3 regions of the Paraclostridium sp. AKS73 genome follow, and region 3 is predicted to be linked to each of the others. Evidence: riboswitches for the same ligand, from Rfam matches in the RefSeq annotation. Region 3 holds a riboswitch; each other region holds the start of a gene.
What was found. Region 3 has a riboswitch for cyclic di-GMP ahead of LEQ07_RS17280 (glycosyl hydrolase family 18 protein). Riboswitches for the same ligand answer to the same signal wherever they lie in the genome.
Positions count from the first base shown of each region.

Region 1: linked by a shared signal. The riboswitch ahead of LEQ07_RS15825 (SpaA isopeptide-forming pilin-related protein) and the one ahead of LEQ07_RS17280 (glycosyl hydrolase family 18 protein) in region 3 are both predicted to bind cyclic di-GMP.
Region 2: linked by a shared signal. The riboswitch ahead of flgB (flagellar basal body rod protein FlgB) and the one ahead of LEQ07_RS17280 (glycosyl hydrolase family 18 protein) in region 3 are both predicted to bind cyclic di-GMP.

Region 1 covers NZ_JAIXHU010000036.1:17,891-28,680, forward strand. The annotation lists gene LEQ07_RS15780 (hypothetical protein) at 1-631, shown strand, start outside; gene LEQ07_RS15785 (response regulator transcription factor) at 788-1,513, shown strand; gene LEQ07_RS15790 (sensor histidine kinase) at 1,515-2,924, shown strand; gene LEQ07_RS15795 (hypothetical protein) at 2,963-3,085, opposite strand; gene LEQ07_RS15800 (hypothetical protein) at 3,244-3,636, shown strand; gene LEQ07_RS15805 (hypothetical protein) at 3,687-4,019, opposite strand; gene LEQ07_RS15810 (hypothetical protein) at 4,104-4,586, opposite strand; partial or broken gene LEQ07_RS15815 (DEAD/DEAH box helicase) at 4,964-5,703, shown strand; gene LEQ07_RS15820 (helicase-related protein) at 5,724-6,353, shown strand; cyclic di-GMP riboswitch class II at 6,398-6,481, shown strand; cyclic di-GMP riboswitch class II at 6,521-6,604, shown strand; cyclic di-GMP riboswitch class II at 6,646-6,729, shown strand; gene LEQ07_RS15825 (SpaA isopeptide-forming pilin-related protein) at 6,777-9,596, shown strand; gene LEQ07_RS21945 (hypothetical protein) at 9,778-9,924, shown strand; gene LEQ07_RS23195 (methyltransferase) at 9,971-10,375, shown strand; gene LEQ07_RS15830 (class I SAM-dependent methyltransferase) at 10,393-10,790, shown strand, end outside.
Region 2 covers NZ_JAIXHU010000008.1:53,531-64,320, reverse strand. The annotation lists gene LEQ07_RS07080 (DUF1698 domain-containing protein) at 1-772, shown strand, start outside; gene LEQ07_RS07075 (hypothetical protein) at 769-1,017, shown strand; partial or broken gene LEQ07_RS20940 (DegT/DnrJ/EryC1/StrS family aminotransferase) at 1,107-2,175, shown strand; cyclic di-GMP riboswitch class I at 2,609-2,695, shown strand; gene flgB (flagellar basal body rod protein FlgB) at 3,034-3,360, shown strand; gene flgC (flagellar basal body rod protein FlgC) at 3,365-3,769, shown strand; gene fliE (flagellar hook-basal body complex protein FliE) at 3,782-4,096, shown strand; partial or broken gene fliF (flagellar basal-body MS-ring/collar protein FliF) at 4,233-5,692, shown strand; gene fliG (flagellar motor switch protein FliG) at 5,706-6,758, shown strand; gene LEQ07_RS07020 (FliH/SctL family protein) at 6,745-7,518, shown strand; gene fliI (flagellar protein export ATPase FliI) at 7,515-8,822, shown strand; gene fliJ (flagellar export protein FliJ) at 8,838-9,278, shown strand; gene LEQ07_RS07005 (flagellar hook-length control protein FliK) at 9,293-10,420, shown strand; gene LEQ07_RS07000 (flagellar hook assembly protein FlgD) at 10,515-10,790, shown strand, end outside.
Region 3 covers NZ_JAIXHU010000045.1:4,044-14,833, forward strand. The annotation lists gene hcp (hydroxylamine reductase) at 1-1,579, shown strand, start outside; gene hcp (hydroxylamine reductase) at 1,734-3,410, shown strand; gene LEQ07_RS17255 (ferredoxin) at 3,527-3,715, shown strand; gene LEQ07_RS17260 (DUF1858 domain-containing protein) at 3,738-3,923, shown strand; gene LEQ07_RS22095 (hypothetical protein) at 4,122-4,511, shown strand; gene LEQ07_RS22100 (hypothetical protein) at 4,532-4,762, shown strand; gene hcp (hydroxylamine reductase) at 4,850-6,577, shown strand; gene LEQ07_RS17275 (LPXTG cell wall anchor domain-containing protein) at 6,759-7,433, shown strand; cyclic di-GMP riboswitch class I at 7,527-7,617, shown strand; gene LEQ07_RS17280 (glycosyl hydrolase family 18 protein) at 7,810-10,023, shown strand; gene LEQ07_RS17285 (cellulose-binding domain-containing protein) at 10,107-10,217, shown strand; gene LEQ07_RS17290 (immunoglobulin-like domain-containing protein) at 10,287-10,790, shown strand, end outside.

The DNA of each region.
Region 1 (10,790 bases), on a different contig from region 3:
AATATATATATTTTCTAATATATATACTGATGAAAAATTATCTAATGTAGACTCTATAATACTATCAAGCAAAAATAAGTCTAAAGCTTTATTTTCAAAACTATCATTATCTATAATACTACCAGCAGTCTTATATTTAATATATGTGTTAATAATAGGATGCATAACTATAGTTCAGTACGGACAACCAGTAAATGGAGCATTACAAGCATATAGAATAGTTGATATAGTAACGTTAGTAAATCCAATTTCAATAAATATTTATACAATTCAAAATGTAATAACAATGATGATTATATTTATAAGTACAGGAATATTTGCAAGTTTATTTTCATTTATAACTAAAAACTCAGTAGAATCTATAGTTGGAATTACTGTTTTCTTAGTTATAGGAAAGTTATTAACTTTAATGAAATTTTTACCTGCGAAATTAATAAGTGTAATCAATTACTCAAACTATATAGAGATAATAATGCATCCAGAAATGATTATAGGAAACTATATGGGAAATATTAGCTTGTTTGGACAAAGTATAGGGCTTATAAGTTTAGTTTATATAGTATTAGGAGTAATTTTATCAATTGGTATGGGATTAAATATATATGTATTTAGAAAGGTTTTAACTAAATAAATTTAAAGCTACTAGTTATAGGATTTATAAAAAATGACTAATATTTAATTATAATTAAATATTAGTCATTTTGTTTTATATACATTATTTGTAAATTAGGTATTTTTAGGATAAAATACAATTAAATAAACATTAGAAAAATGACATATAGGAGGTTTGTATGGAAAGTACACTAAAAGAAAAAACATACTATTAGTAGATGATGAAGTAGATATATTAAAGTTATTAAGTACAGTTTTTAAAAAGGAAGGATTCAACAATATTTATATAGCAGAAACAGGGAATGAAGCTTTAGATATATTTAAAAATCAAAATATAGATATAGTAGTGTTAGATATAATGTTGCCGGATAAAGAAGGATATGATGTGTTTAAAGAAATTAGATCTATATCTCAAGTTCCAGTTTTATTTTTATCAGCTAAGACTGAAGAGATGGATAGGCTAGTAGGGCTTGCGTTAGGGGCTGATGATTATATAACAAAGCCATTTAGCCCAAAAGAAGTTGTACTTAGGGTAAAGTTAAATCTAAAGAAAAACATTATATTAAATTCAATAAAAGAAGAACCTGAAAGTACTAAGTTAGAGTTTGGACCATTTGAAATAGATGAAGATAAAGTAGAAGTTAAAAAACATGGAAAGACTCTGGAATTAAAAGCTAAAGAATTTAAAATGTTTTTATATATGGCTAGACACTTAGAGCAAATTATAAGTAAAGAGAAATTTTGCGACGAAGTATGGGGGGATGACTTTATAGGATATGATAATACTATAATGGTACATATAAGAAGGCTTAGAGAAAAAATAGAAGATAACCCATCTAAACCTAAATATATAAAAAATATTAAAGGTTTAGGATATAAATTAACTTTAAAGGAAGATTAATATGAAGTGGAAAATAACACTAAGATATGTAGTTAGTATTATTTGCGTAGTTATGATTGTAACTATATTAAATATAATTGGAATAATGGGAGTTATGATGTCAAATAAATCAAAATCTCAAGAAATTCCACAAGCAGACTTTACTAGAGCATTTAGTAAGTTTATTAAAATTGACGGAAATGAAGTAGATTTAAGTAAAGATGGAGAGAAAATTTTAAAAGAAAAGGATATTTGGATTCAAATTTTAGATGAAGATGGAAGTCAAGTATATAGTTATAATACTCCGAATAAACTAAATGAAAAATATACCCCTATGGAACTTATAAATGGATATAAGTATGCAGGTGGATTACCTAACTCAGGATCCGATAATATTTTGGTTTCAAGTAAGAAAGTAGGAGACATAGAATACACATATTTGTTAGGATTTAGAAGAGGAGAAGTTGGTAAATATATAATAACATATAACAATAGAGACCTTGCAGATACTGTTTTCAAATCAATCTGGATAATATTATTAATAGACTTGCTAATAGCTTTAATAGTAGGATATATTTTTAGTAGAAGATTAACAAAACCTATGAAAAATATTATCAAAGGGGTAGAAAATTTAGAAGAAGGAAAATTCGATGTATATTACAAAGAAAAAGGATTGTATGTAAATGTATATAAAAAATTAAATAAATTGTCAGATACGTTAAAAAGTAATGAAATTGAAAGAAACAAATTAGATAAATTAAAACAAGAGTGGATAGCAAATATTTCTCATGATATAAAAACGCCTCTATCTTCAATAAAAGGATATGCGGAAATTTTAAGTGATGAAGATTATGATGTGGATAGGGAAGAAGCTAAAGATTATGGAGTTATAATTAATGAAAAATCAGAGTATATAAAAGAATTAGTTGATGACTTAAACTTAACTATGAAATTAAAAAGCAGTGATAGAATTTTAAACAAAAAAGATGAAAATATAGTCAGAATTATAAAAGATTCTGTAATTCAAATTTTAAATGATCCTAAATATTCTAATAGAGATGTTGAGTTTATTTCTAATAAAGATTCTATAATTAAATCAGTAGACAGTATTCTTTTTAAGAGAATAATAAACAATCTTGTTTATAATGCATTAATTCATAATGACGATAAAGTGCAAATTAAAGTTGAAGCTGAATATATAAATGAAGATGAAACAATTATAAATATTCAAGATAATGGAAAAGGTATTGAGAAAAAAGATTTAGAAAGAATATTTGATAGATACTATAGAGGAACAAACACTGGAGAGGTACACAAAGGTTCGGGGCTTGGAATGGCAATAGCTAAAGATATTATAATAGCACATGGATTTGATGTGGAATTAACTAGCGAAGTGGGGGAAGGTACTAAAATTAAAATAATTATTAAGTAAAAAAGTCGATCTATTTTTAGATCGACTTTTTAATACAATTAACATCCACATTTGCATCTACAGCAATGTCTACAGCAACCACATCTAGGACAAATTTTAAAAAATAGAAAACATCTTCCGCAACATCTACATCTACAACATAAAAAGTTTCTATTTTGCATATATATACACCTCCTTATATTAATATATATATAAGTGTAAAATATGGTGCAAAAAATGAATGAAAATAAAAAAAGTAAAATAGTGTCAAAAAATGAAACTTTTCATATAGTAATGTATGGATATTTTATCCATACATTACTATATAGGAGCTGAAAGCATGAGCTGCAAATATAAAAAAGGATGTTCTTGCAAAAAGACTTGTCAATGCAATAATCAATGGAATCAATGTAAACCATGTAATTGCTGTAACAAATGTAATAAATGTAAGTGTAATTGTTCAAATGGATGGCAATGGGTTAAATTCCCAACTTGTAGAGATAGAAACAAAAATGATGTGTATGAAATTTTAGGAAAATTTGTATATGATTTATTAGCAGACATGGATTTACCATGCGGGCACCCAGGAATAAGAGAAATAATAAGAATATTAGAAGATGGCGGACATTTTCCATGTGGTCATCCAGGTTTAGAAGAGTTAATATTAATGGCTATACTAGAAGATAACAAGGAACTATGTAAAACAGCTAAAAAGATATGTTGTAAAAAATAGTTTTTAAAAGTAAGGCCCCTTGCATTTGTGCAAGGGGCCTTTTTTATTTATTATCTATTTCCGTGAATTAGTAAAAGATATGAAGCTCCAGCTAGTTTAGGACACATAGAGTTTTTAAAGTTTATTTTACCGACTAATTTATTTTCTTTATAAACCAAACCATTATTATCAACATTTCCAATAGGAGCTAAGTTGGAGTTGTTTGAGTATACAAACCCATCATCATCTATACTTCCTACAATATTGTTGGAGTTATCATAAACAATGTTATTATCAACTTTTCCAATAGGGCAATTGTGATATAAATGATTATGAACTATATTGTTTGCATCCAACCTAGCTACAGGTTGACTGTTATAAGGGAATTTTATTATTTCAAACATAATTAGGACTCTCCTTTTAAAATTTAATATATTATATTTAATTTTATTAAAGGTAAATTCTATTTATGAATAAATTCTGAAAATTTAAACAAAATCATAAGTATAGTACCATGTAACAGTACTTAAGTCAGTATTAAAAAGTTCATACTCTTTACTTAAAAAAGGTAGATATACTTTTTTTGCAGAATATACTCCTAAGTTACCGGCTATATCTATGTTTTTGAAAATTTTACTCGCAAAAACTATTCCTCTAGCATCCCTTAACTCTATATAAAAATTAAATAAATCAGCTATAGCAAAATTTTTAAGATTTAAGATGTATCCATCTAAATATAGAGTCTCACTTGATTCTTTTAAGCTATTAACTATTAGATTTATAGTATTGCTTTGAGTATCAAATTTTGTGCAGTAATATAATTCTTTAGATGTAAATTCATTTCTAGAATAAAGACTGTTGTAAATACTGTTATACAAGTTAAAACTAGCTAAACTAAAATATAGATTATTTTTATCAACTTGATTTTTATTTTTTATAAACTTGTGGATTTGTTTATTCTCTATAGACATTGCATTTTTTAAATTTGATTTTAGGTCTAAATTAACATAGTATTCATCTGATGAGTTAGGCTTATTTCTTGAAATTATTTGTAGTTCACTATTTAAAAAGTTAATGTTTTTAAATAATTATTTATACTATTTTGGGGCAAGTTAGAGTTGTTTAGCATAACTGTCAAATATTTTAAAAAACCTTCTTGACGACACACATTGATTCACCTCCTAAATCAAAGCGATTATATAATATATGTTAAAAAAGTAAGATTAGTTCTGATATATGATATAATAAATAGCTATAAAAATTTAATTTAGTAAAATAAGGTGGTAAAATGGATAATAATTTTAGAAAATTTAATTTGAATAAATATATAACTAAAGCGCTTTTTAACATGGGATACTTAGAACCTTCAAAAGTTCAGGAAAAAGTGGTTCCAAAACTTTTAAATAAAGAAAATATTGTAGTTAAATCAAGAACAGGTAGTGGAAAAACAGCTAGTTTTGGAATTCCTATATGCGAGAATATAAATGTTGAAAATAACAATATACAAGCATTAATAGTAGTACCAACAAGAGAATTAGCTCTTCAAGTAAAAGACGAAGTTTCAAATATAGGGAGGTTGAAAAAATTAGATGTAGCGCTATATTTGGAAAACAGCCAATAAAAGAGCAAATTTTTGAGTTGAAGCAAAGAGTTCATATAGTTGTGGCAACTCCTGGGAGAATAATTGATCATATAAATAGAGGGACAATAAATTTAAATCAGTTAGAATATTTTATTATAGATGAAGCTGACAAAATGTTAAATAAAGGTTTTGTAGATGATATGAAATTTATATTTAACAATATTCCAACAAAGTCTACTATTGGATTGTTTTCAGCTACAATAGGAAAAGAAATAAGCCATATATGTGAAATGTATATGGGGAAATATAATCAAATTATTATTGATGAAAATTGTATTTATAAAAACAAAATAGAAGAAAAGTTGATGTACTCTAATGAGGAAAATAAATATGAAACTTTAAAAAATATTATATATGCTTTAAAACCTGAAACAACAATCATATTCTTGAATACCAAAGATAGAGTATCTGAATTATATAGAAAGATGAAAAAGATAAGTTTTTAGTAGAACAATTACATGGTGATATGTCTCAAGACAAAAGAATATTTACAATTAAAGATTTAAAAAACGGAAAATATAATGTATTAGTAAGTACAGATGTAGCTAGCAGAGGTATTCATATTGATGATATATCTTTAGTAATAAATTATGATGTTCCTAGGGACAAAGAAAATTATATACATCGAATAGGTAGAACTGGGAGACATGATCGATATGGGAAATCAGTGACTATAGTAAGCGATAAGGATAAGAAATATATAGATGAAATAAAAGAATATATAGGGTATGATATCGATGCTTTAGAAGATATAACAAGTGATAAAATAAAAAGTGGTAAATATGAGTTTGAACAAAAATCATCTAGAATTCTCAAAAACAGAAGGAAAACAAATAGTAAGGAAAAAATTCATAGTGAAGTAACAAGAATATATTTAAATGCGGGTAAAAAGAAAAAAATAAGAATTATAGATATAGTAGGGACATTTAGCAATATAAAAGGAATAAATAATGAAGATATAGGAGTAATTGAAGTTCATGATCTGTATTCATATGTTGACGTATTAAATTATAAAGGTGAGAAATTTTTGAAAGACTATAATCAAATAAACATAAAGAAAAAATTAGTAAAAGTAAGAAGAGATAATAAGATATAATATTGCAAAAAATGTCAAAATACGCTATAATCATGTAGATTAATCAACAAAATAGAAGCGAAGAAGTATATTCTATACGTGGGCACCTTGGATATACGGAGTTAGTGGTGCAACCGGCTATATTTATTAAACATAAATATAGCCTTTTTTATTTGGGTCATGAAAATTGAAAAAATAGAAACGAAGAAGTATATCCTGTATGTGGGCACCTTGGATATACGGAGTTAGTGGTGCAACCGGCTATATTTATTAAATATAAATATAGCCTTTTTTATTTGAATTATGAAAATTGAAGAAAAATAGAGGCGAAGAAGTATACCCTGTATGTGGGCACCTGGGGTATGCGGAGTTAGTGGTGCAACCGGCTATATTTATTGAATATAAATATAGCCTTTTTATAAAAAATTAAGATGAGGTGATTTTGTGAGAACAAAAAAAAGGTATAGAATGTTTAGTATGATTGTGATATTAAATCTAATACTAAACATTATATCTCCAGGGATGGCGGTGTTTGCTGAAAATAATAATGTTAAGTTGACATTAACAAGCAACAAGACAAAATTGGAATCAGGGGAACAAGTTGAGTTTAATTTAAATTACGAGGCGTTAAATGGGCCAGGGAGTATAAAAGCAGGAGACACAATAACATTTAAATTGCCGGATGTATTTGAAAATATTCAACCTAAATATCCTCCAGAACATTTTAAAAATGTAACTGTAGATGGAACAATTGTCACAGCTGTGTTTAGTGAAGGCGCAAATGATGCAATAGGTGGATACATGAGTGTAAAGGCTACAGCTAAAAATGTTGAAACTAACACAACACAAAGAGTTGAAGTTAACTTAGATGGTACAGTTCAATATATTGATGTGGAAATAGTTCCTCCAGATGAAAAAGTACCAGTAGATCCACCAACTGTAACAGATAGACAAATTTATAAAACTGTTGATAATCCAGATGGATATGATGGTTATGAAAATGGAACATTAATAAACAATATAAATAATCCTGTTATAGGTAAAAAAGTAAAATATAGTATATATGTTAATGAAAAGTATGCAACTATGTATAATTCATATATAAAGGATACTATTCCTAACGGAATGGAGTTAGTTAAAGATTCTGTAAAAATTTATGAAATACAATATGGACAACAAGAGAAAGATGTAACAGAAGATTTTCAAGGAAAGATAAATACGCAAAACAATTCAATTAATGTAAATTTTGGAACTACTTATAACAAATATAGAGTAAGTTATAGCGTTATAATAAGACAAAATATGCAACGTTATGATAATGTTGCATATTTAATTAAACATGATGAAACATTATCATCAAAAGCAATAGTAAAACCTAAAGACGATGGTAAGATGTTAACTAAATACAGTAGAACTAGTGAGACAGCAAAAGATGAGAATGGAAATACTATAAATATAGTAAATCTTAATGACAATAAGGTTAAATATACACTTGATATAAATCCTAATAATCAAAGTGTAACAAATGCAATTATTGAAGATAACATTCCAGATGGAATGAAATTAGTAGATGGAAGTATTATGGTAGGTACATATGATATATCTGATAACTTTGAATGGGTAACAGATAAAATGAAAAATAAGATAAAATTTGAAAATAATAAGCTAACTGTTAATATAGGGAATACAGATAAGCATTATTTAATTTATTATGACTTAGAAGTTACACAGAGACAAAAGGCTTACACAAATAAAGCAAAATTAAGTTATGACAACACATCTAAAGATGTTCAAAATGTTGTAAGATACGAAATGAATGCAGGGGCTATAAATGCAAGAAAAAAAGTAGACAAGACATTACTTAAAAAAGGTGACAATCAAATAGTAAATTATACAATAGACTTTGACTGTTATGGATATTTTAACAAGGGATACTTAAATCTAACAGATAAGTTAGATCCTGAGGTTGAAATTTTAGGGGTTGAGGCTCCAGAACATTTTAATGTAAACATAGATAAAGAAAGCAATACTATAAAAATTACAAATGATAAAAAAGAAATAGAGTATGGAGAACCACTTCAAGTAAAAATAAAAACGGACTTTTCTAAAGTTGAAGATGGGAAAATTGTAACTAATGTTGCAAAGATAAACAACTCTACAACTAATAAAGTTGAAACGAAAAAAGGTTATAGATTTACTGCAAAAAAAATTGATAGTACAACAAAATCCCCACTTTTAGGAGCAACTTTTAATTTAATGGATAGTAATAAAAAGGTTATAGCTACATTAAATAGTGATTCAAATGGAATATTATCAAACTCAATAGATAATCCAGGAGTATATTACTTAAGGGAGATAAAAGCTCCTAAAGGATATAACTTAGATAGTAAAGAGATAAAATTCAGTATAAATGAAAACCAAATAGGAACTACTGTAGATTTAGGAAATATACTAAACACACAATCTAATCATAATGCAACTATAAAAAAAGTTGATTCAGATAATGAGAAAAAAGTATTAGAAGGTGCAGTATTTGAGATTCAAAACTCAAGTGGAAGGAAAGTAACAAGTGTAACAACAGGTAAAGACGGAATAGCTAATTTAAATCTTTCACCAGGTAAATATAAAGCAGTTGAAAAAAAAGCACCACAAGGATACATTTTAAACACTGATCCTATACAATTTGAAATAAAATTAGATTCCGATTCAGATATCAACTTAGTTGTTAAAAATGATGCAATAAAAGGAAAGATAGAGATAACAAAGACAGATTCAAAGGATAGTAAAAAAGTATTAGCGAATACAGAGTTTACTATATTTGATAGTAATAAAAAAGAAATAGCGAAAGCTATGACAAATAAAGAAGGAAAAGTAGAATTCGATAACTTAGGATATGGAAACTACTATTACCAAGAAACAAAAGCACCAGAGGGATACAAAATAGACGATAAATTGTATATATTTGAAATAAAGGAAGAAAATCAAGCAATAAGTAAAATAGTTACAAATGATCCTATAGTTGTAGCGGAAATTAAAAAAGATGATTCTAACTCAAAGAATGAAGAAAATATAACTAGTTCAAACCAAGGGAAAGATGATAGTCAAAAAGATAAAATAAATAGCTCTGATAATAAGACTAGTTATGAATCAAAAAATTCAAGTAGTCCACAAACATATGATAATAGTATGTTACCGTATATAGGGTTATTTACAGTTTCAACTATAGGATTAGCAGCAAGTACTTTCAATAAAAGAAGAAAGTAAAGGTTTAAAAATAAAGTAGAGTATTAATTTATTTTAGTACTCTACTTTATTTTTAATATACATTATTGATTGAATAATAATAGATACATTTATACAAAATAGTTTAACTTATTAGACTTGTAATATATAATAGTATTTGTTGTATCAAAAACTAAAATTAGGAATGATAAGGTGTGACATTATGGAAGAATTAAAGATTAAGATTAAAGAAATAACAAATGAAAAGCTTTTAAAAGTTGTTATTAGTAATAAGCTAAATAAAGATGTTAAATATAATAAAATTAATATTGAATTAAAGGGAAAAATAATAAGGAATACTATCAGATAGAAAAATATACAGATAAACAAGTTTTCATGAAAATATAGAGTTAGAAATGATAGAAACAAAATTATTTGAAATGACTTTTGAGAATTATAAACAAGTAGCTGCTTGGTCTGAAAACACTAATTATGATTTGAAAATATCTAAGAAAGGCAAGGTATTTCTAGGTAAGAAAAAAAGCAGTAATGAAAACTTAGTAAATAAAAGTCATAATAGAGAAAAAAATTATATACTTAAAGAAGGTATGTTAATACAGCCTTTAATAGATTTAGGTGTATTTACACAAGAAGGAAAAGTAGTTAAATCTAAATACGATAAGTATAAACAAATAAATAGATTTATTGAAATAATTGATGATGAGATAAAGAAAAATGATTATAAAGAATTGACTATATTAGATTTTGGATGCGGAAAATCATATTTAACATTTGTACTTTACTACTATTTGTTGAGATAAAAAAAATAAATGTAAAAATGATTGGGTTAGATTTAAAAGCAGATGTTATAAAGAAATGTAATGATATAGCTCAAAAATATAATTATCAAAATTTAAAATTTGAACTTGGAGATATAAATGGATATAAGTACACTGATAATGTGGATATGGTTATAACTTTACATGCATGTGATACAGCTACAGATTATGCACTTTATAATGCTGTGAAGTGGAATACAAAAATGATTTTCTCAGTCCCTTGTTGTCAGCATGAATTTAATGAACAGATAAATTCTGATGAGTTTTCGATATTAACTAAGTATGGGATTATAAAGGAAAGAGTATCAGCTCTTATGACAGATGCGGTTAGAGGAAATTTATTAGAAGCATTAGGATATAAAACACAAATTCTTGAATTTATAGATATAGCACATTC
Region 2 (10,790 bases), on a different contig from region 3:
ACCGTCGCAATTATTTGTAGATGCTAATATTCCTATATTTGAAAATTTTTTAATTGATGTAGGTTTTAATATTGATTTAAAAAAACAACCAATAGATTATGAAGTTAAGTATTTTTGGTATGGAGGGGTAAAACAGATTGAAAGAGAAAATAGAAGTCTAGTATATCATTGCAAAATCGATTTAAATGATACACAAACTATGAACTCTTATATGAAGTACGATATATACAAAAGATATGACACTATAAATATTTACAATTATGAAGTTGAAGGAAGGTTAAAGATGGATATTAGAGAATTAGAAAAACTATATGAAGATGGATCAAAGCATAGTATTTATCAAAACTTACCAGATTTTGTATCTAAACATATAGATTATAAAGTAGAGATAAATGAAGAGTGGAGAGGTGATAGAACGAGATTAGAGTATGTAAAAAAATTCATATCAGAAGTTGAATTTAAAACACTAGGAGATATAGGTGCAAATACGGGATATTTTTCATTGTCACTAGCTAATGAATATAAAAATAAGAAAGTTTTGGCATATGAGATAAATAGGAATCACTGTGATTTAATGAAAGTAATAAAAGAAAACTTTAATATGGAGAACATAGAAGTTATAGAAGAAGGTGTAGATTTATCAAAAATAAAAGATATAGATTATAGAGATATTTATATATTTTTTAATGTTATACATCATGCAGGTGTTGATTTCGATAAGGATTTAAATATAACTACAGAAAACTTTATGGTATATACAGAAAACTTTTGAAATTATTAAAAAACAAATGTAAGTATTTAGTTTTTCAAATGGGGTATAACCATGGAGGTAATAAATTAACTCCTATAGTAAGTCCTGAAGAAGTGTATGAAATGTTAAAATATCAAATAAGATTGTTTGAAAATAGTGGGTGGAATATAGTAGACATTGCATATGCTGAAAATAAAAATAAAAAGTACATATCTATAAAAAATAAAGAATATGATGTAGAAAATGAAGTTTATAAAAAACTATAGATAAATATTTGGACCAATATTCTATATATAAAAATAGTGAATTTTATAAACGACCTATTTTTATATTAGAAAATACTGAGAGGTAGTTTATGATAACAGTAACAAAAACATATTTACCGGATATTGAAAAATATAAGCAGTATATAGATGAAATTTACCAATCAGGTTGGCTTACTAATAATGGTAAAATGGTAAGGGAATTGGAAGTTAGATTAAAGGAATACCTGGGAGTGAAAAATATTGTACTTGTAGCAAATGGAACTATGGCATTAAATCTTGCATACAAGTTACTTGGATTAAAAGGTGAAATAATAACTACTCCATTTTCATTTGTGGCAACAACTAGTTCTATGGTGTGGGATAATTTGAGGCCTGTGTTTGTAGACATAGATGAAAATAGTTTTAATATAGATACATCGAAAATAGAAGAGAAAATCAATAAAAAAACCTCTGCAATAGTACCTGTACATGTATTTGGGAATGCGTGTAATATTGATGAGATAGAACATATAGCAAAATAAATTGAAAGTTATATATGATGCATCTCATTGTTTTGGAGTGGAATATAAAAATAAAAATATATTAAATTACGGTGACATTTCGACTATAAGTTTTCATAGCACTAAGCTGTTCCATACGATAGAAGGAGGGGCTATAGTTATAAATGATGATGATTTGTACAAAAAGCAAAACAACTTATAAATTTTGGATTTGATGGCAGAGGAAAAATAGAAGGTCTTGGAGTCAATTATAAAATGAACGAATTTCAAGCTGCTATGGGACTTTGTATGTTGCCAGAAATAAAAAATATTGTAAAAAAGAAGAGAAATATATGAGTATTATATGAAAGAATTAAAAAATATAAATTATTTAGAATTTCAAAATCAGAATTTATTATCAAGTGAAAATTACTCTTATTTACCTGTTGTATTTAGGGATGAACAAACTTTAAAAAAGTGTGTAAACAAGATGAATTATAATGACATATTTCCTAGAAGATATTTTTATCCTTCTTTGAATAAATTAGATTATATAAAGTGCAAAGAAGAGTTTATTAAATCTGAGAGTATATCTGAAAGGATTTTGTGTTTACCTTTGTACGAAAGCTTAGATAAAAAAGATATAGATAAAATTATACAAATATTGAAAAGTTGCTAAATAAACATTAAAAATATTTATAAACAGTGATTATCAGTTTTAATATTACGTGGAATTTAGTGAATGATAACAACCACGTCAAAGAGATATGAACTCAAAAGTTCATATCTCTTTGAATTTATTTATAATTAATTTACTGAGTTTAAAAAATTAGTTTTTTTAATTTTAAAAAAGTAAACAAGAAAAATTCAATCAAAATTATTAAAATTAAGAAAATAAAAAATATAAAAAAGATTTATAAATTTCAAAAAAAAGTATAAAGGTTTAAATTAAAATGCCGATTATTAAACTAAATGAGAAGCTTTTGCAAATTAATGTAGAATGATGAATTATTATGTTATAAAAAAATCAAATTTTAGAATTATCCAAAATAAAAGTAAAAGCTTGAAATAAGTAACATTTTGGTATAAAATGTAAGTGTAAGTCGAAAAATGATATTTAAGGGCAAAACTAGGGAAATCTAGCTACGCAAAACTATAGGGGCTAAGGCTTTGAAAAGCTATGCTCGCCAGTTACCGAAGAGTTAATAAAACTTTTTGTTATCATTGCTAATATTAAAATTGTAAAATTAAGCAAAGAGATACTAAAAAATTTTAAGAAAATCTATAAAATCATATTAATACATATTGGTGAAGTGTGTATATTTTTAAAATACATAAATTTGTATATACTTTATGTTATAAAGGCTATTTATGTAAAAATTAACAATAAAGGTATGATTATGTCTAATTTTCTTTTCTCGTTTTGTTTTAATTTTCAAATAAAAAATTAGTAATAATATTCTATAAAAGTGATGAACTACTCTTTCAGAGTAGTTTTTTTTAATTCTAAAAAACATTTTAAGCATTGGAGGGGAAAATGGAAGTTTACAATTTAATAAAATCAGGATTAGATGCAACAGAATTAAGAAGTAGAGTTATTGCTAATAACATTGCAAATATTAATACTCCAAATTACAAGAGAAAATATGTAGAGTTTGAAAATACACTAAAAGATTCTATGGATAAAAATACTAAACCTGAGATAAAAACGGATAATTCATCAAAAGTAAGAGAAGATGGGAATAATATTGATTTAGAAAATGAAAAAGTTAACCAGGCAGCTACAACTCTTGAATATAACGCACTTATAACTTTGACAAATATAAAACTAGGGATGAGTAGAAGTGTAATAACAGGGAGGTAAGTAAATGAGCATTTTTTCAGGAATGAGAATAAGTGCAAGTGCACTTTCGGCAGAGCGATTAAGAATGGATGTTGTATCATCAAATATAGCTAATATGAAAACAACTAGGACATCAGAGGGCGGAGCTTATAGACGAAAAGTGCCTGTATTTGAAGAAAATTATGATAAAAAGTTAGGTATGCTAGGTGTGAAATCAGTAGCTATAGAGGAGGATAAGTCTCCACTTCGAAAATTATACGAACCAAATAACCCAGATGCAGATGATCAAGGTTATGTGGAGTATCCAAATGTAGATATTTTAGTTGAAATGACTGATTTAATGACAGCATCTAGATCTTACGAATCAAATATAGATACATTAAATGCACAAAAAAGTATGATTTCAAAAGCTTTAGAAATAGGTAGGTAAAAGGAGTAGTTTATGAGTGGAATAAGTACTATAAATGCAATAAACAATATAGCAACAAATAATAATTTACTTACGGGAGCTAGTAATACAGGAAAAGTTGAAAAAGAAAATAACTTTGGAGATGTAATAAAAGAAGCATTAGATAAAGTTAATGATAAGCAAGTACAATCAAATCAAAAAATTCAAGACCTTATAAAAGGAGAAAATGTCTCTATGCATGATGTAATGTTGTCAGCTCAAGAAGCGCAATTGTCAATGCAGTTGATGATTGAGGTTAGAAATAAGATATATGAAGCTTATCAAGAGCTAAATAGAGTCCAATTATAACTTCATAGCAAGGAGAATTTTAAATGAATATAAAGGAATTTCCGCAAAAAACAAAAGATTTTGTGATAGAAAAAAAGACCAATTTATTGAGCTTCCTAAAAAAAAGAAAATAATAATTGCAACTGCAGTTGTAACATTGATTTTAGCAGGAATATTTGGAATTAATTATGCAAAGTCAAATAAGTATGCAGTACTTTTTTCAGGGTTAGATTCTAATGATGCTACGGCGGTAACCAAAGAGTTAGAGTCAAAAAAGGTAGAAACTAAAATAAAAGGTGATAGTATTTTAGTACCCAAAGGAGACGTAGATAAACTTAGAATGGAATTGTCAAGTAACATTTCTAATGGATCTAAGGGATTTGAGTTAATGGATGGGGGATCATCATTGGGATGACTGATGAAGAATTCCAAATTAAAAAACAAAGAATGATTCAAGGTGAAATTGAAAAAACTATAAAAGTTTTTCCACAAGTAGAAAGTGCTAGAGTTCATATAACACAAGGAGAAGAATCTGTATTTGCTAATGAAACAGTACCTGGTAAAGCTGCAGTTTATCTAGATGTAACACCTGGTCAAACATTAAAACAAGATCAAGTAATATCTATAATGTCACTTGTTTCAGCGAGTACACAAAACGTACCAAAACAAAATGTTGAAGTAATAGATCAGAACATGAAGTTATTATCAGATGGGTTAATAGACGAAAAAGGAAATGTACATACAAATAGCTTAAGTGAAGTTGATGAATCTATTAAAGCTGAAAAAGATTTAAGTAAAGACTTAGAAAGATCTATACTAGGTTTATTAGAACCTATATTTGGTGAAGGAAATATAAGAGCTAGTGTTAATACAGATTTGGACTTTGATTCAAGTGAAAAAACTGAACTTATAATAGATCCAAATAAAGTAATTACAAAGGAATCAAAATCAAGCAGCAAGTCGAGTGAAAGAGAAAACTCAGGTGGAGCTGTAGACAATAATATGAGCAATATTAACGAAAGTGGAAAAGGAACAGATGAAGATACTCATCAAGAAGTAGAGTATAAAACTGGAAAAACTGAGACAAAAGTAATAAAAGCTAAAGGTGGCATAAATAGGATAACTGCTTCAGTTGCTATAAATGGAACACTTACTAGTGCAGAACTAAGAAATGTTGAAGGAATGGTAGCAAATGCAGTTGGTATGCAACCTAAAAGAGGAGATAGTGTTAAAGTAGTTTCTATGGGATTTGGCTCAAAAGACGAAGATACTTCTACATTTGGAGTTATAAAGAGTGCTATAAGTAAGGACAAATCGTTAGGAAGGGTGTTAATTATAGCAGGTGTACTGAGTGTAATTATTTTACTTTTAATAATAGGTACAATAATTTATATGATTATAAAGAAAAAGAAAGCATCTAGTGAGCTAGATTATGTAGATGAAGAAGATGAAATAGAACTAATCAACAAAAAACTAGAAGAGTTAGAACAAAATAGATTAAATAGTAACGAAGAAGAAGATGAGGAAAATATTAGCTTAGAAGATGAAGTTAAACAATTTGCAGCTGATAATCCAGATCAAGTTACAGACCTAGTAAATAGTTGGTTAAATGAGTAAAGGGTGAGATTATTTGCAGACAGAAGGTGTAAAAGGTAATGCATATGACTTAGGCGATATTCCTAAGTTTAGAAGAGTCACAGGATCTAGAAAGGCAGCTATACTTTTAATGACATTAGGTCCGGAGATAGCTTCAAGTGTAATAAAAAATCTTTCAGATAGAAAAATTCAAAAAATAGGGGTTGAAATAGCTAATATAAATACGGTAAAGCCAAGAGAAAGAAGAGAGGTTTTACAAGAATTTATAGAGTTAAATAAAGGAAAAGAGTTTGTAATAGAAGGTGGAATTGACTGTGCAAAATCTTTACTTAATGGAGCATTAGGAAGTCAAAGAGCTACTAAATTATTAGAAGGTATAAAATATGATGCATATACAAAATTATTTATATCAGCTAGAAAGGCTGAGCCTGAACAAATACTAGCATGTATACAAGGTGAAAGTCCTCAGGCTATAGCCATAATATTAGCTCATATTCAACCTGATAAAGCAGCAGTAGTATTATCTGAATTACCTGATGAACTTAAGCTTGAAATTGCACTTAAGATAGGAACTACAGCAAACATATCACCAGCTGTAATAAAATCTATAGACAAAGCTATAGAAGAAAAATTAAATAGTTTAGGAAAGTTAGAGATGGAAAGTGCTGGTGGTGTTAATAGCTTAGTAGATATATTAACAAATGTTGATAGAAAAACAGAGAAAAATATTATCAAATTTATCGAGCAGAAAAATGAAGAATTGGCTGAAGAAATTAAATCTAACATGTTCATCTTTGACGATATCGTTAGACTTGATAATATGGCTATTCAAAGAATTCTTAAAGAAGTTAATGTTAAAGACCTTGCATTTGCGCTTAAAGGAGCATCAGCGGATGTCTCAACTGCAATATTTAAAAATCAATCTCAAAGAGCATCACAAGCATTACGAGAAGAAATTGATTTACTTGGCAAGGTAAAGATATCTCAAGTGGAAGAAGCTCAACAAGCTATTGTAAATGTTGTTAGACGACTTGAAGATGCTGGCGAAATAACATTATCTAGAGGTTCAGACGATGAGTTTATTTAAAAGTAACAGTATTTTAAAATCTAATGGAATAGTTTTTAAAGGTGTTAAGCCTTTAAAAACTACTTCTAAACCAAAAGAAATTAATAATGAAGAAATAGTTGATGAAAATGAAGAATTAAAAGTCAAAGAAGAAATAGAAGAACAACTGCATCAAGCAAAGGATACTTGTGAAAATATGATATCAAATGCACAAGTAGAAAGTGAAAGAATTGTTCAAGAAGCACAAAATGAATGTGAAGAAATAAAAAAAAGAGCATATGAAGAAGGCCATAACATAGGATTAAGAAATGGATATGAAGATGGATACAAGGAATCATATGAAGATAATATTGAAAAAGCAAAACGAGAGTCAGAAGAGATTATAAATAAAGCAAGTAATATTTTATTACAATCCAATGAGCAATTTACAGACTTTTTAAAAGATAGTAAAAAAGACATTATTAGCTTGAGTATATCTATAGCAGAAAAAGTTCTTAAAGAAAAATTTAAAGATATAGACTCTATGAATAATATACTTGAAGCTACTATAAAAGAATATGAAATTAAAGAAAATTTTGTAATAAGAACTAATGCAATCCATATAGAAAAAATTAATGAACAATTAAATGAGTTAAAAAGCCAACAATTAATAAAAGGAGAATCCTTTATACTAGCAGATGACTTTATAGAACCAGGAAACGCAATAATTGAAACCAATAAAGGTAGATTGATAGTAGGAGTTGACTGTGTTTTAGAAAAAGTGAAAGAGGAACTTTTATGATAGATATAGACTTTGAAAGATTGAAAAATAAAGTTTTAGAAGTGAAAGAGGTTATATCAGAAGGTAAGGTAACGAAGATAATAGGACTTACTGTTGAAGTAGAAGGTATAAAGGCTTTTGTAGGAGAGCTTTGCACAGTTTATAATTATGCGGATGAGCCTATAAACTGTGAAGTTGTTGGTTTTAAAGATAAAAATGTAATTCTAATGCCACTAGGAGAACTTGCAGGAGTAGCGCCTGGGTGTAGAGTTGTTGCTAGAGGAATACCACTTAGTGTCAAATGTAGTAATGATTTATTGGGAAAAGTTCTTGATGGAATTGGAAATCCAATAGATGATGAAGAAGTTTTAGGAGGAGAAAGGTACAGTCTTTCAAATGAACCCCCAGATCCGATGAAAAGGCCAAGAATAAAAAATATAATGCCTACAGGAATAAGAGCAATTGATGGTTTTTTGACTTGTGGAGAGGGGCAGAGGATAGGAATATTTGCAGGAAGTGGTGTTGGGAAAAGTACAACTTTAGGAATGATGGCAAAGACAGCTAGAGCTGATGTAAATGTTATTGCGCTTATAGGAGAAAGAGGTAGAGAAGTACTAGATTTCATAGAGAGAGATTTAGGTGAAGAAGGTATGAAAAAATCTGTAGTAGTTTGTGCAACATCAGATAAATCACCTTTACTTAGATTAAAGGGGGCATTAACCGCAACAGCTATAGCTGAATATTTTAGAGATCAAGGTAAAAAAGTTATTTTAATGATGGATTCAGTAACAAGGTTTGCAATGGCTCAAAGAGAAGTGGGGTTAGCTATAGGAGAGCCGCCTGCACAAAAAGGATACACACCCTCAGTATTTGCACTACTTCCAAAACTTATGGAAAGAAGTGGGATGTCTGATAAAGGGTCGATAACTGCTTTTTATACAGTTTTAGTTGATGGAGATGACTTTAATGAACCAATCGCAGATACAGTAAGAGGTATTTTAGATGGTCACATTGTTCTATCTAGAGAGCTTGCACATAAAAATCATTACCCAGCTATAGACATTTTAAATAGTGTAAGTAGACTTATGAAAGAAATTTGCGAGGATCAACATCAAGAATGTGCATCTTTAGCAAGAGATATATTAGCTACATATAAAGAGGCTGAAGATTTAATTAATATAGGTGCATACGAACATGGCTCTAATAAAAATATAGATTTAGCAATTGAATACATAGATAAAGTTAATTCTTTTTTAAAGCAAGGTGTAAATGAAAAAACTAAATTTGAAGAGAGTATAGTTGAACTAAAGAACATATTCAAATAACGAGGAGAGGTTTAAGTGACAAACTATAAGTTTAAGCTACAAAAGTTATTAGATATAAAAATAAAAGAAGAAGAAGAAAGTAAATTAGAATATACAAAGGCACAAAATGATAAAAAAGTAATAGAAGATAACATAAAAAAATTAGATTGTAGTTATAAAAAATATGCTCAGTTTGAAGATGTAGAGGATACTATAAGTCAGAAAGTAAGATTAAACTATCTTCACTCAATAAGTCAAACTATAGAGCAAAGTAATCAAATATTAGTAGAAAAAGAAAGAATAGTAGTAGAAGCTAAAGATAAATTTATTGAAAAACAAATAAATAGAAAATCCTTAGAGACATTAAAAGAAAATAAATTTATAAAGTTAAGAAAAGAAGAAGCGAGAAAAGAACAAATAGAAAATGATGAATTTGCTTTATATGCGTACATCAGAAATAAAAAGAATATATCATAAAGGATGATTGAGATATGAATTTTAACTTGGATTTTTCCTTCGACTTAGTAAACTTAGCACTTGGAAAAAGTAATTTAAGCACTAAGTTATCAAGTAAAGGTGGATTTGAAGATTTACTAGCTTCTTTAGATATGGACATTGAAAATACAAATGTAGATCAAAAAAATGAAGATTGTAATTTAATAGCATCATTAATTCAAAATCTTTTTTCAAATTTAAGTAAATTAAAAGATATGGATAATAAAGATTTAAAAAAAGAAGAAATTTTGAAGTCAATAAACGATACCATTTTAAGCATAAATAACGAATTAAATTTAAACTTAAAAACGCTAGATATCGATAAGATGATGAAATTAAGTAATGATGAAATGAGTAGTTATATTGATTTAAATTTTGATTTAGATAAATTTACTAAAACTGGTAGTTTAGATTTACCAATGGATGATGAAATTATTTTACCTAAAGGCCTAAACATAGATGAATTGTCGAAAAAAACTGGTGAATCAAATAATAAACTAACAGAAAATATACATAAACAGGATGGAAATCCGAAAGATGGAATTAAAAAAGTAGACAGTGAGATAAAGTCTTTAAAGTCATATGAAGAATTAAGTGTAGCAACAAATATTAATAAAAATAATATTGTAGATGTGAATCAAAAAGATAAAAGCAAAGATGAAAGCTTAAATATCCTAGAAAATATAGCAGATAAAAATGCAAGTGATTTATCTATAATAAACAACAAAACATTTACTCAAGAACCAGCTGCAAATAAAAATTTACCAGCAGTAACTATACGTGCAAGTAATCTTGGTGATGATTTTATAAAAATGGTTAAATACTTGAAAAGTAACAATATAGAAGAAATTAAAGTAAATATAAATCCTAAAGAATTAGGGGATATGACAATAAAGCTTTTAAAAGACAGTGAAGCCACAAAGGTATTTATACATGTAGGAAAAGAAGAGACTTTTAATATGTTAAATAAAAATTTAAATGATATAAATAAACATCTAGCCGATTTAGGAATAAAAGCTAAAGACATAGTTGTTGAAATGAAATCAAATGATCAAAATTTCTTTTCTGATAATTTAAGTCAAGAGTTTAGCAGAAAAGAAGAACAAAAAAGCAAAAAGAAGTAGTAAAATAATGATATAGCACTAAATTCCATAGAGGATTTAGATGAAGATAAAATAGATGAATCAAATCTTAATATATTAGCTTAGAGGTTAAAATATGAATAATTTTATGAAAGTAAATACACAACAATCAAGTACTAAAACTGTAGCAAATACTAAATCTACTAATAAAACAGAAAATGGAACACAAATAGTTATGCCAGGAGAAGAAACTAATAAAGATTTATTTCTAAAGTTATTAGTAGCACAAATGAGCAATCAAGATCCTTTAAATCCACAGGATCCTACACAATATATAACGCAGCTTGCTCAATTTAGTACACTAGAGCAGATGCAAAGTTTAAATGAAGGGATGTCATACCTAGTAGGGTAT
Region 3 (10,790 bases):
AAAATTTGGAGTTTGTGGAAAATCACCAGATTTAGCCAGAATGCAGGACTTATTAATATACGTAACTAAAGGATTATCAGAAGTTACAACAAGACTTAGAGAAGAAGGAAAAGAAGTAAGTGGTGAAGTAAATCACTTAATAACTATAAATTTATTTACTACTATAACAAATGCAAATTTTGATGATGAAATATTCTATATAAGAGTAAAAGAAACTTTAGAAACAAAAGAAGCATTATTATCTAAATTAAATAATAAAGAAAATTTATCAGAAGCTACATTATGGTCTGCAAACTCAAATGAAGAAATGGATGAAAAGTCAACTAAGGTTGGAGTTTTAGCAACTAAAGATGAAGATATAAGAAGTTTAAGAGAATTAATAATATATGGGTTAAAAGGTCTAGCAGCATACATGAAGCATGCTAATGCATTAGGATATGATGATGAAAAAATAAATGCTTTTATGCAATCAACTTTAGCTAAGACTTTGGATGAAAACTTAAGTGTAGATGAGTTAATAGGATTGACTTTAGAAACTGGCAAAGTTGGAGTAGACGGAATGGCTTTACTTGATAGTGCAAACACAGGAACTTATGGACATCCAGAAATAACTAAGGTTGATATAGGAGTTAGAAATAACCCAGGAATACTTATATCAGGGCATGATTTAAAAGACTTAGAATTATTATTAAAACAAACAGAAGGAACTGGAGTAGATGTATATACTCACTCAGAAATGCTTCCAGCACACTACTATCCAGCATTTAAAAAATATTCTCACTTTGCAGGAAATTACGGAAATGCTTGGTGGAAACAAAAAGAAGAGTTTGAAAGTTTTAACGGACCAATATTAATGACTACAAACTGTATAGTACCACCAAAAGATACTTACAAAGATAGAATATATACTACAGGAGCTGCTGGATTTGCAGGAGTTAAACATATAAAAGGTAAGAGTGAAGACGATAAAGATTTCTCAGAAATAATAGAACAAGCTAAAAACTGTCAACCTCCTACAGAAATAGAAAGAGGAGAAATAGTTGGAGGATTTGCACATAATCAAGTATTTGCATTAGCAGATGCAGTAGTAGATGCAGTGAAAAGCGGAGCTATAAAGAAATTCTTTGTTATGGCAGGATGTGATGGAAGAGCTAAATCAAGAAACTACTATACAGAATTTGCAGAGGCACTACCAAAAGATACTGTGATTTTAACTGCAGGATGTGCTAAATATAAATACAATAAGCTAAACTTAGGAGACATAAATGGAATACCTAGAGTATTAGATGCAGGACAATGTAATGATTCATATTCATTAGCACTTATTGCATTAAAGCTTAAAGAAGTATTTGAATTACAAGATATAAACGAATTACCAATAGCATTTAATATAGCATGGTATGAACAAAAAGCAGTAATAGTATTATTATCGCTATTATACCTAGGGGTAAAAAATATACACTTAGGACCAACATTACCAGCGTTTTTATCACCAAATGTAGCTAAAGTACTAGTTGAAAACTTTGGTATAGGTGGAATAACAAATGTTGAAGATGATTTAAAAATGTTTTTAGGATAATTTTATATAAAAAGGATGGCTCTACAATAAGTAAAGCCATCCTTTTTTATAAATATAATAAGTCATAAGATTAAAATATTAATTATATAGCTATATTTTAAAAAAATTGTGAAATACTAACAATGTTGTTGAAATTTCACAAGGAGGAATTTTTATGGAAAATAATATGGCTATGGAATACCCCATGTTTTGCTATCAATGTGAGCAGACTGCTGGTGGTAAGGGTTGTACTAAGGTAGGAGTCTGCAGCAAAACACCAGAAATTGCAGCTCTTCAAGACTTGTTAATATATCAAATTAAAGGAATAAGTTGTTACGCAAAAGAGTTAATAGATAAAGGTGAAAAGATAGATAAGAAAATTGTAAGCTTTGTTGAAAACTCTTTATTTACCACTCTTACAAATGTAAACTTTGATGGAGATGTTCATGAAAAAATGCTTAGACAATCACAAGAAATAAAGCAAAGTCTAAGAAGTAAAGTTTCAAGTTGTTCTAATTGCTGTGAACAAGCTGAATATAACTTAAGTGATACTAGGGACCAAATGTTAAAAGATGCTAAGCGTGCAGGAATAATGTATGATCAAAATTTAGATCCAGATATAAGAAGTTTAAGACAAACTATAATATATGGTTTAAAAGGAATATCTGCATATGGACATCAAGCTAGAGAATTAGGTTATTTTAACGATCAAGTTGATGAATTTTATTTTAGAGCATTAGCTGCAACAACAGATGATAAATTATCTGTTAATGACTTAATAACATGGACTCTAAGAACTGGTGACATGAGCGTTGCAGTTATGCAAAAACTAGATGAGGCAAACACAACTATATATAAAAATCCTTCTCCTCATAAAGTAAATGTTCACATTAAAAAAGGTCCATTTATTATAGTTTCAGGACATGATTTAAAAGATTTAGAAATGATTTTAAAACAAACTGAAGGAAAAGGAATAAATATTTATACTCATGGAGAAATGATACCATGTCATGGGTACCCAGAACTTAATAAATATCCTCATTTAGCAGGAAATTTTGGTGGTGCTTGGCAAGATCAGCAAAAAGAGTTTGATAATATACCGGGGTGTATTTTAATGACTACAAACTGTCTTATGAAGCCTAGAGATTCATATAAGGATAGAATATTTACTACTAGTGTAGTTGGATGGGATGGAGTAAAATACATAGGCAAAAATGCTGATGGAGAAAAAGATTTTAGTGAGATTATAAATAAGGCATTAGAATTAGGTGGATTTAAAGAAGATCAAGAGCCACACGAAATTTTAGTTGGATTTGGTCATAATGCCACTTTAAGTAATGCTCCAGCTATAATTGATGCTGTAAAATCAGGTAAATTAAGACATTTCTTCTTAATTGGAGGGTGTGATGGAGCAAGACCTGGAAGAAATTACTATACAGAATTTGCTCAAAAAGTACCTAAAGACTGCATAATACTTACGCTAGCTTGTGGTAAGTATAGATTTAACAAATTAGACTTTGGAGAAGTTGCTGGATTACCAAGACTTTTAGACGTAGGGCAATGTAATGATGCTTACTCAGCTGTAAGAATTGTTTTAGCATTAGCTGATGCTTTTGACACTGATGTAAATAGCTTACCGCTATCTATAATTTTATCTTGGTATGAACAAAAAGCAGTAGCAGATTTATTAGCTCTATTGTCTTTAGGAATAAAAGGAATATACTTAGGACCATCAATACCGGCATTTTTAAGTCCTAATGTACTTCAATATTTGGTAGACACATTCAGTTTACAAACTATAAGTACTCCAGATAAAGATTTAGCATCTTGCTTAGAAGTACCATCTAAATAAATTAATTAAATGCAACTAGAGTTACGTCATTTATTTAGGAGAGTTTATAATATATACAATATAATATTAAAATTTAAAAATAATATTTTAAAATATAAATAAAAGGAGATAAAAATATGAAAGCATTTGTAGATAGAGATGGTTGTATAGGATGTCAAGCGTGTGCAGGAACTTGCCCAGAGGTATTTAGTATGGATGACGATAATATATCAGTACCTATAAAAGAAGATATACCTGAAGACGTATTAGATTCAGCAAAGGATGCTAGAGATGGTTGTCCTGTTTCTGTTATAAGCATAAAATAATTTATACAAAGGAGAGATTACTATGATAACTAAAGAAACTATAATAGCAGATATAATAAAAGCCAAACCTAATGCAGCACAAATACTTATGAATTATGGAATGGGATGTATAGGATGCCCTTCAGCTCAAATGGAAAAGTTAGAGCAAGCATGTGAAATACATGGATTAGATTTAGAAAAAATATTAAAAGAATTAAATGAAGCATAATTACAAAAGGGTTACCAGTTTGTTTGGTAATCCTTTTATTTAATATAATTTATATTAAATAGTGTAACCAGCGTTACAGAAAATAAAAATTAAATAATATATAATCTAAATATAGAAAGTTAAGAAAAATAAAATTTTAAAAGTGTATTTAAAATACTTATTTAAAATAAAGATTTAATAAATATAGGAGGTTTTATTATGAGCTTATTTTTAGGAAAAATTCACTATTGGTTATTTAATAAAATACTTTGGTTTGAAGATTTAGAAAGCGAAATAATAAATTTAGCAGAGGCTAAAGGACTAGACATAGAAAAGTTAAATAAACAAATAAATTTAAAGTATGGAGAAAAATTAGAAAGCAAAAAATTAGAAGACATTATTGATACAGGAAATATACATGGATGGCTGCAAGAAAAAATACACTCATCAGAAGGAAGGATGGCGTTGTGGACATCTAAAATTTTAGAAGATAATCCAAACTCATTGAAAAAAATAGAAAATATTTATAGAAATCAAGGGGTAAAAGCTGGTAAGGAATTAAGTTCTGTAAAAAATATTACTAACGCAAAGAAATATATAATAGTATAAATGATTATATATTAGATGGAATGCCATGTGATAGAGTAAATGAAGTAATCGTTTTAGAAGATGATGTCGTAAGATGGAAACGAAGAATATGTGTGCATAAGGAAATATGGGAAAATGAGAATGTAGATGTTAATATATTTTATAATCTTAGAGATTTATGGATAGTATCATTTGTAAATACCATAAATAATGATTTTGAATATACAAAAACTGATGATGAGAATTATGTAATCAAAAAATATAAAAATTAAAAATAGTAACTTATGTTAAAGATTCAAATAAATTAAACTATATAATGTGTATATAAAATGAACATTTATAAAATTGGAGGAATTATTATGGAAAATAAAATGTTTTGTTTTCAATGTCAAGAAACAGCTGGGTGTACAGGATGTACAAAATTTGGAGTATGTGGAAAATCACCAGATTTAGCTAGAATGCAGGATCTTTTAATATATACAACTAAGGGATTATCAGAGGTTACAACAAGACTTAGAAAAGAAGGTAAAAAAGTAAGCAGCAATGTAAATCATTTAATAACTATAAATTTATTTACGACTATAACTAATGCAAACTTCGATGATGAAGTATTTTATGCAAGAGTAAAAGAAACATTAAAAACAAAAGAAGATTTATTATCGCAATTAAGCAATAAGTCTAATTTATCAGAAGCTGCATTATGGAATGCAAGTTCAAATGCAGAAATGGATGTTAAGGTAAGTATATTAAGTAAAATTAAAGATGCAATATTAGGAAGTGGAAAAGAGTTAACTCTTGATGATATAAATAAATTATTAGATGAAAAGTCAACTAAAGTCGGAGTCTTAGCAACTAAAGATGAAGATATAAGAAGTTTAAGAGAATTAATAATATATGGGTTAAAAGGTCTAGCAGCATACATGAAGCATGCTAATGCATTAGGATATGATGATGAAAAAATAAATGCTTTTATGCAATCAACTTTAGCTAAGACTTTGGATGAAAACTTAAGTGTAGATGAGTTAATAGGATTGACTTTAGAAACTGGCAAAGTTGGAGTAGACGGAATGGCTTTACTTGATAGTGCAAACACAGGAACTTATGGACATCCAGAAATAACTAAGGTTGATATAGGAGTTAGAAATAACCCAGGAATACTTATATCAGGGCATGATTTAAAAGACTTAGAATTATTATTAAAACAAACAGAAGGAACTGGAGTAGATGTATATACTCACTCAGAAATGCTTCCAGCACACTACTATCCAGCATTTAAAAAATATTCTCACTTTGCAGGAAATTACGGAAATGCTTGGTGGAAACAAAAAGAAGAGTTTGAAAGTTTTAACGGACCAATATTAATGACTACAAACTGTATAGTACCACCAAAAGATACTTACAAAGATAGAATATATACTACAGGAGCTGCTGGATTTGCAGGAGTTAAACATATAAAAGGTAAGAGTGAAGACGATAAAGATTTCTCAGAAATAATAGAACAAGCTAAAAACTGTCAACCTCCTACAGAAATAGAAAGAGGAGAAATAGTTGGAGGATTTGCACATAATCAAGTATTTGCATTAGCAGATGCAGTAGTAGATGCAGTGAAAAGCGGAGCTATAAAGAAATTCTTTGTTATGGCAGGATGTGATGGAAGAGCTAAATCAAGAAACTACTATACAGAATTTGCAGAGGCACTACCAAAAGATACTGTGATTTTAACTGCAGGATGTGCTAAATATAAATACAATAAGCTAAACTTAGGAGACATAAATGGAATACCTAGAGTATTAGATGCAGGACAATGTAATGATTCATATTCATTAGCACTTATTGCATTAAAGCTTAAAGAAGTATTTGAATTACAAGATATAAACGAATTACCAATAGCATTTAATATAGCATGGTATGAACAAAAAGCAGTAATAGTATTATTATCACTATTATACCTAGGGGTAAAAAATATACACTTAGGACCAACATTACCAGCATTTTTATCACCAAATGTAACTAAAGTATTAGTTGAAAACTTTGGCATAGGTGGAATAACAAATGTTGAAGATGATTTAAAAATGTTTTTAGGATAATTTTTAAGTATAGTCTACATTGAGTAGGCTATACTTTTATTTTAATAAAAAAGTTCAGGCATATAATTATTCATCTAAATTTAAACTTCAAGACAAAATAATAAACTTTATATGTAGAAATAAATATTTTTTACACAATATGTTAATATATTTATATAAATTAATATTTGGAGGAAATCATATGAAAAAAATATTTATTTCTATATGTATGATTGTATCTATATTTATGCTAACTGGATGCGTAAATTCAGATATAACACTTAATATAGATAAAAAAGGAAATGCAAGTGTTACAGCACAAATTTTAAGCAGTGATTATCTAATGGAGGGTATAAATGAGCAAGACTTAAAATCAAATTACGATAATGTTGAGAAAATAACAGAATCAGGCAAAACAGGATATAAAATAACTGAAAACTTAGGAAATATTGCTAACTTAAAACAAAACAATAGTAAGGGAATCAAAAAGTTTGGAGATTTAGTAAGTGTAAAAAAAGAAGATAGCTTTTTATCTAACACATACGATATAAATATAAAATTAAAAGACTATATAAACAAAAACATGAGTAAAGAAGAAATGGGAATGTTAAATTTATTTGGATCAGGATTTGATTTGAATTTCAATTTAAATACACCTATAGAATTAGTAGAATCAAATGCTAATTCAAACTCAAAAAAAGATGGAATATATAAATATAACTGGAATTTAAACTTATCAAACTTAGAAAATATACATGTAAAAGCAAAAATTCCAAATGTACAAAATATAGTGATAATATCTATTTTAGGAATAGTTTTAATTTTAGGCCTAGCCATATTTATTCTTAAAAAAAGAAAAAATATGAATAACAAATAATAAAAATTATGTTGTACATCATAAAAATGTCTGCTATAATTACAGTGAATTAAACAGATAATATTCACTAAATAGTGAATATTGTCTGTTAAAAAACTTAATAGGCAAAATTAGGGAAATCTAATGACGCAAAGCTATAGGGGCTAAGGTATGTTTATACATATTATGCCAGCCAGTTGCCAAAGAGTATACATACTTTTTGTTTTTATACGGCATTATTATATGTCTTATTAACTATACCATTAAACTACTCTTTAGGAGTGGTTTTTTTGTTAAGTAAAAAACAAAGGTTAATAAGATGCATAAGAGTGTGAGATTATAAGCGTCTAGTTTTTATATCAAGATTAACCTAGTATAGCCCAATTGGAGGGAAAGAATGAAAAATTTAAAAAGATTAAGGAAACGCAGAAGTAAAGTGCTAGTAGCTATAATGATGTCTATGCTTATAACACAAGGGTTATATTCAAGTGATAGCATAATTGTAAGTGCGCAAGAACAAACTGCGAATCATTCTAAAAACACAGTTAACCATAATCAAAAAAGAAATGTTATGTATTATGGAGACTGGTCAATTTGGGGAGGACAGGAAAACTTTTATCCAAAGGATATACCAGCAGATAAATTAACTCATTTGAATTTTGCTTTCTTAGATTTTGATTCAAATGGAAACTTAAAATTTACAGATAAAGATGCTGCTGTTGGAGCACCTGTAGGTCAAGATGGTGTTCAATGGGGAGCTGCTAATGCTGGTGTATTAAGTGCATTTCAAGAATTAAAAGCAAAAAATCCAAATTTAAAAATAGGAGTGTCTCTTGGAGGATGGTCAAAATCAGGTGATTTTTCTGAAGTAGCTGCAAATCCAGATAAAAGAGCAAATTTAGTTAAAAATGTACTGAAATTTATTGATTACACAAACATGGATTTTGTAGATATTGACTGGGAATATCCATGTGATGTTAGGCAACCTGATTTGGTAGACAACAAAAACGATGAAGGTACACCTAATGCAACTAAAGCAGATAAAGAAAATTATATAAAACTTTTACAAGAATTCAGAACAGAACTTGATAAACAAAGTAGCAAACTAAGTAAGGATTATGAACTATCTGTAGCAATACCTGCGCCTAAGAGCAAAGTCGATTTAGGCATAGATGCAGAAAAACTTTTCAACATTGTAGATTTTGCAAATATAATGACCTATGACATGAGGGGAGCATGGGATGAATATAGCGGTCATCAAACAGCGCTTTATCCAAACGAAAGTGACCCCATAAAGGGGAATAATTTATCAATAGATGAGACTGTTGATTACCTAGTAGATAAAGGCGCTGAAAAAGATAAAATTGTAATAGGGGCAGCTTATTATACTCGTGGATGGGATAAAGTTGAAAAAGGTAATAACAATTCTTTGCCAGGAATTTTTAACAAGGCTTCAATAACTACAAAAGATGCAGATCAGACACCATCAAGAGGAGCTATAAATGAAGCTCCATTAGCGTCAGGAGATGGAGGTCGCATGGGCGGAGTGTGGTCATACAGAAGTTTAGATAAATTAAAATCAAAGTATCCAGGACTAAAAGAATATTGGGATGATACAGCAAAAGCACCGTATCTTTATGATGAAAGTACTGGAAAGCTTTTTACATATGATAATGTAAAATCAATAACAGAAAAAACAAAATATGTAAATGATAATAACCTTGGAGGTATGATAGGATGGATGGCCTCTCAAGATGCTAAAACGGATTCTAGTAAAAGAGATGAATTGACAAAAGCATCTAAAGAGGGACTTTTTGGAAGTGGAAAATTACCACAAAATGAAATAACTTTTTCAAAATTAGATGTTAAAACATCAATAAGCCCGTATGAAGAACAATGGGGTGAAGATAAAAATGGATATGAGATAGCTATAAAAAATAATGAAGTATTAGAAGAGTCACAAGATGTTTTAGCCTCAGTAGAAAAAGGTGCTGAAACTATAAAAGCTCCTAAATTATATATAAAAAGTGATAAAGCTTTAAAATCAGGCGATCACATGGCTGGAAATGTCACTTATGAAAATGGGTACACAATAGTAGATTTACAGTCTGTTTGGGAAGGTAAAAACATAGAACCTGGAAAAACATATACTTTTAAATTAAAGGGAGATGCAAATATATCAGGAATAGATCTTGTTCAGAGGATGTCTGATAATGGGATAGATATGTATAGACAATCCATTCTAGATGATTCAGAAGTGAAACCTCCAGGAAATCAAGCTCCGGCAATAAATGGTGTAGATAATAAGACTATAAACATAGGGGATTCATTTGATAAATTAGCAGGGGTAACAGCTACGGATAATGAAGACGGAGATATAACAAATAAAATAAATGTTATTGGTTCTGTGGATACGAATAAAGAGGGTAGTTATAAGTTAGTCTATTCAGTTGAGGACAGCAAAGGTTCAAAAGTAGAAAAGGAGAGAGTTATAACAGTAGTAAAAAAAGGTGAGGAGCCATCACAAGATACATATGACCCCAATAAAATATACTTAGAAGGGGACTCAGTTATATTTAAAGGCGAAAAGTATATAGCTAATGGTGGATAAAAGGAGAAGACCCAGACAAATCTCAAGCATGGGAAAAGGTAATAACTCCAAATGAAGATGGAACTATAGATTATTATGAAGGTATGATTTGCAATGGTGGAGAGTATGTAAAATATAATAATCACGTATATAAAGCTAAATGGTGGACAAATACAGTTCCAGGTAGTGATGCTTCTTGGGAATTTATAAAATAAATAATTATTAAAGGGGAGAATAAATATGAAACATTTAAAAAAATTAAATAAAAAATAGTATTCACATTAATGGTATCTATGGTTATGGCATCAGGAATTTCAATGTATGATGGAATAAAGGTTAATGCACAAGAAAATAAGGCTACGAATATAAGTTATTCAAATAAGAGTGTTAATTTTGGAGTAGGGCAAGGTATTGAGTGGCCAACTCAAGTTAATGCACCTTATGTTGATATGGTTTCTTGGATAACAAAACAAGGGTATACAAATAATGGGACTGTAAATTTAAAAAGAATATCTGAAGATACAGGAGTAAAATTTTTTAATTTAGCATTTATACAATCAACAGGAAAAGTAGAAAATAATAAAGTAAAATGGGGATGGGGTGGATTTTCTGTTTTAAATGAAGACAATAATGACAATACGCAATATCAAGGTATAAAACAGTCAATTAAAGAATTAAGAGATATTGGAGGAGATGTAGTTGTATCATTTGGAGGAGTAAATGGAGAACCGATTTGGGCTACAACTCAAGATGAAAATATCTTATACAATACATATAAAGATATTGTA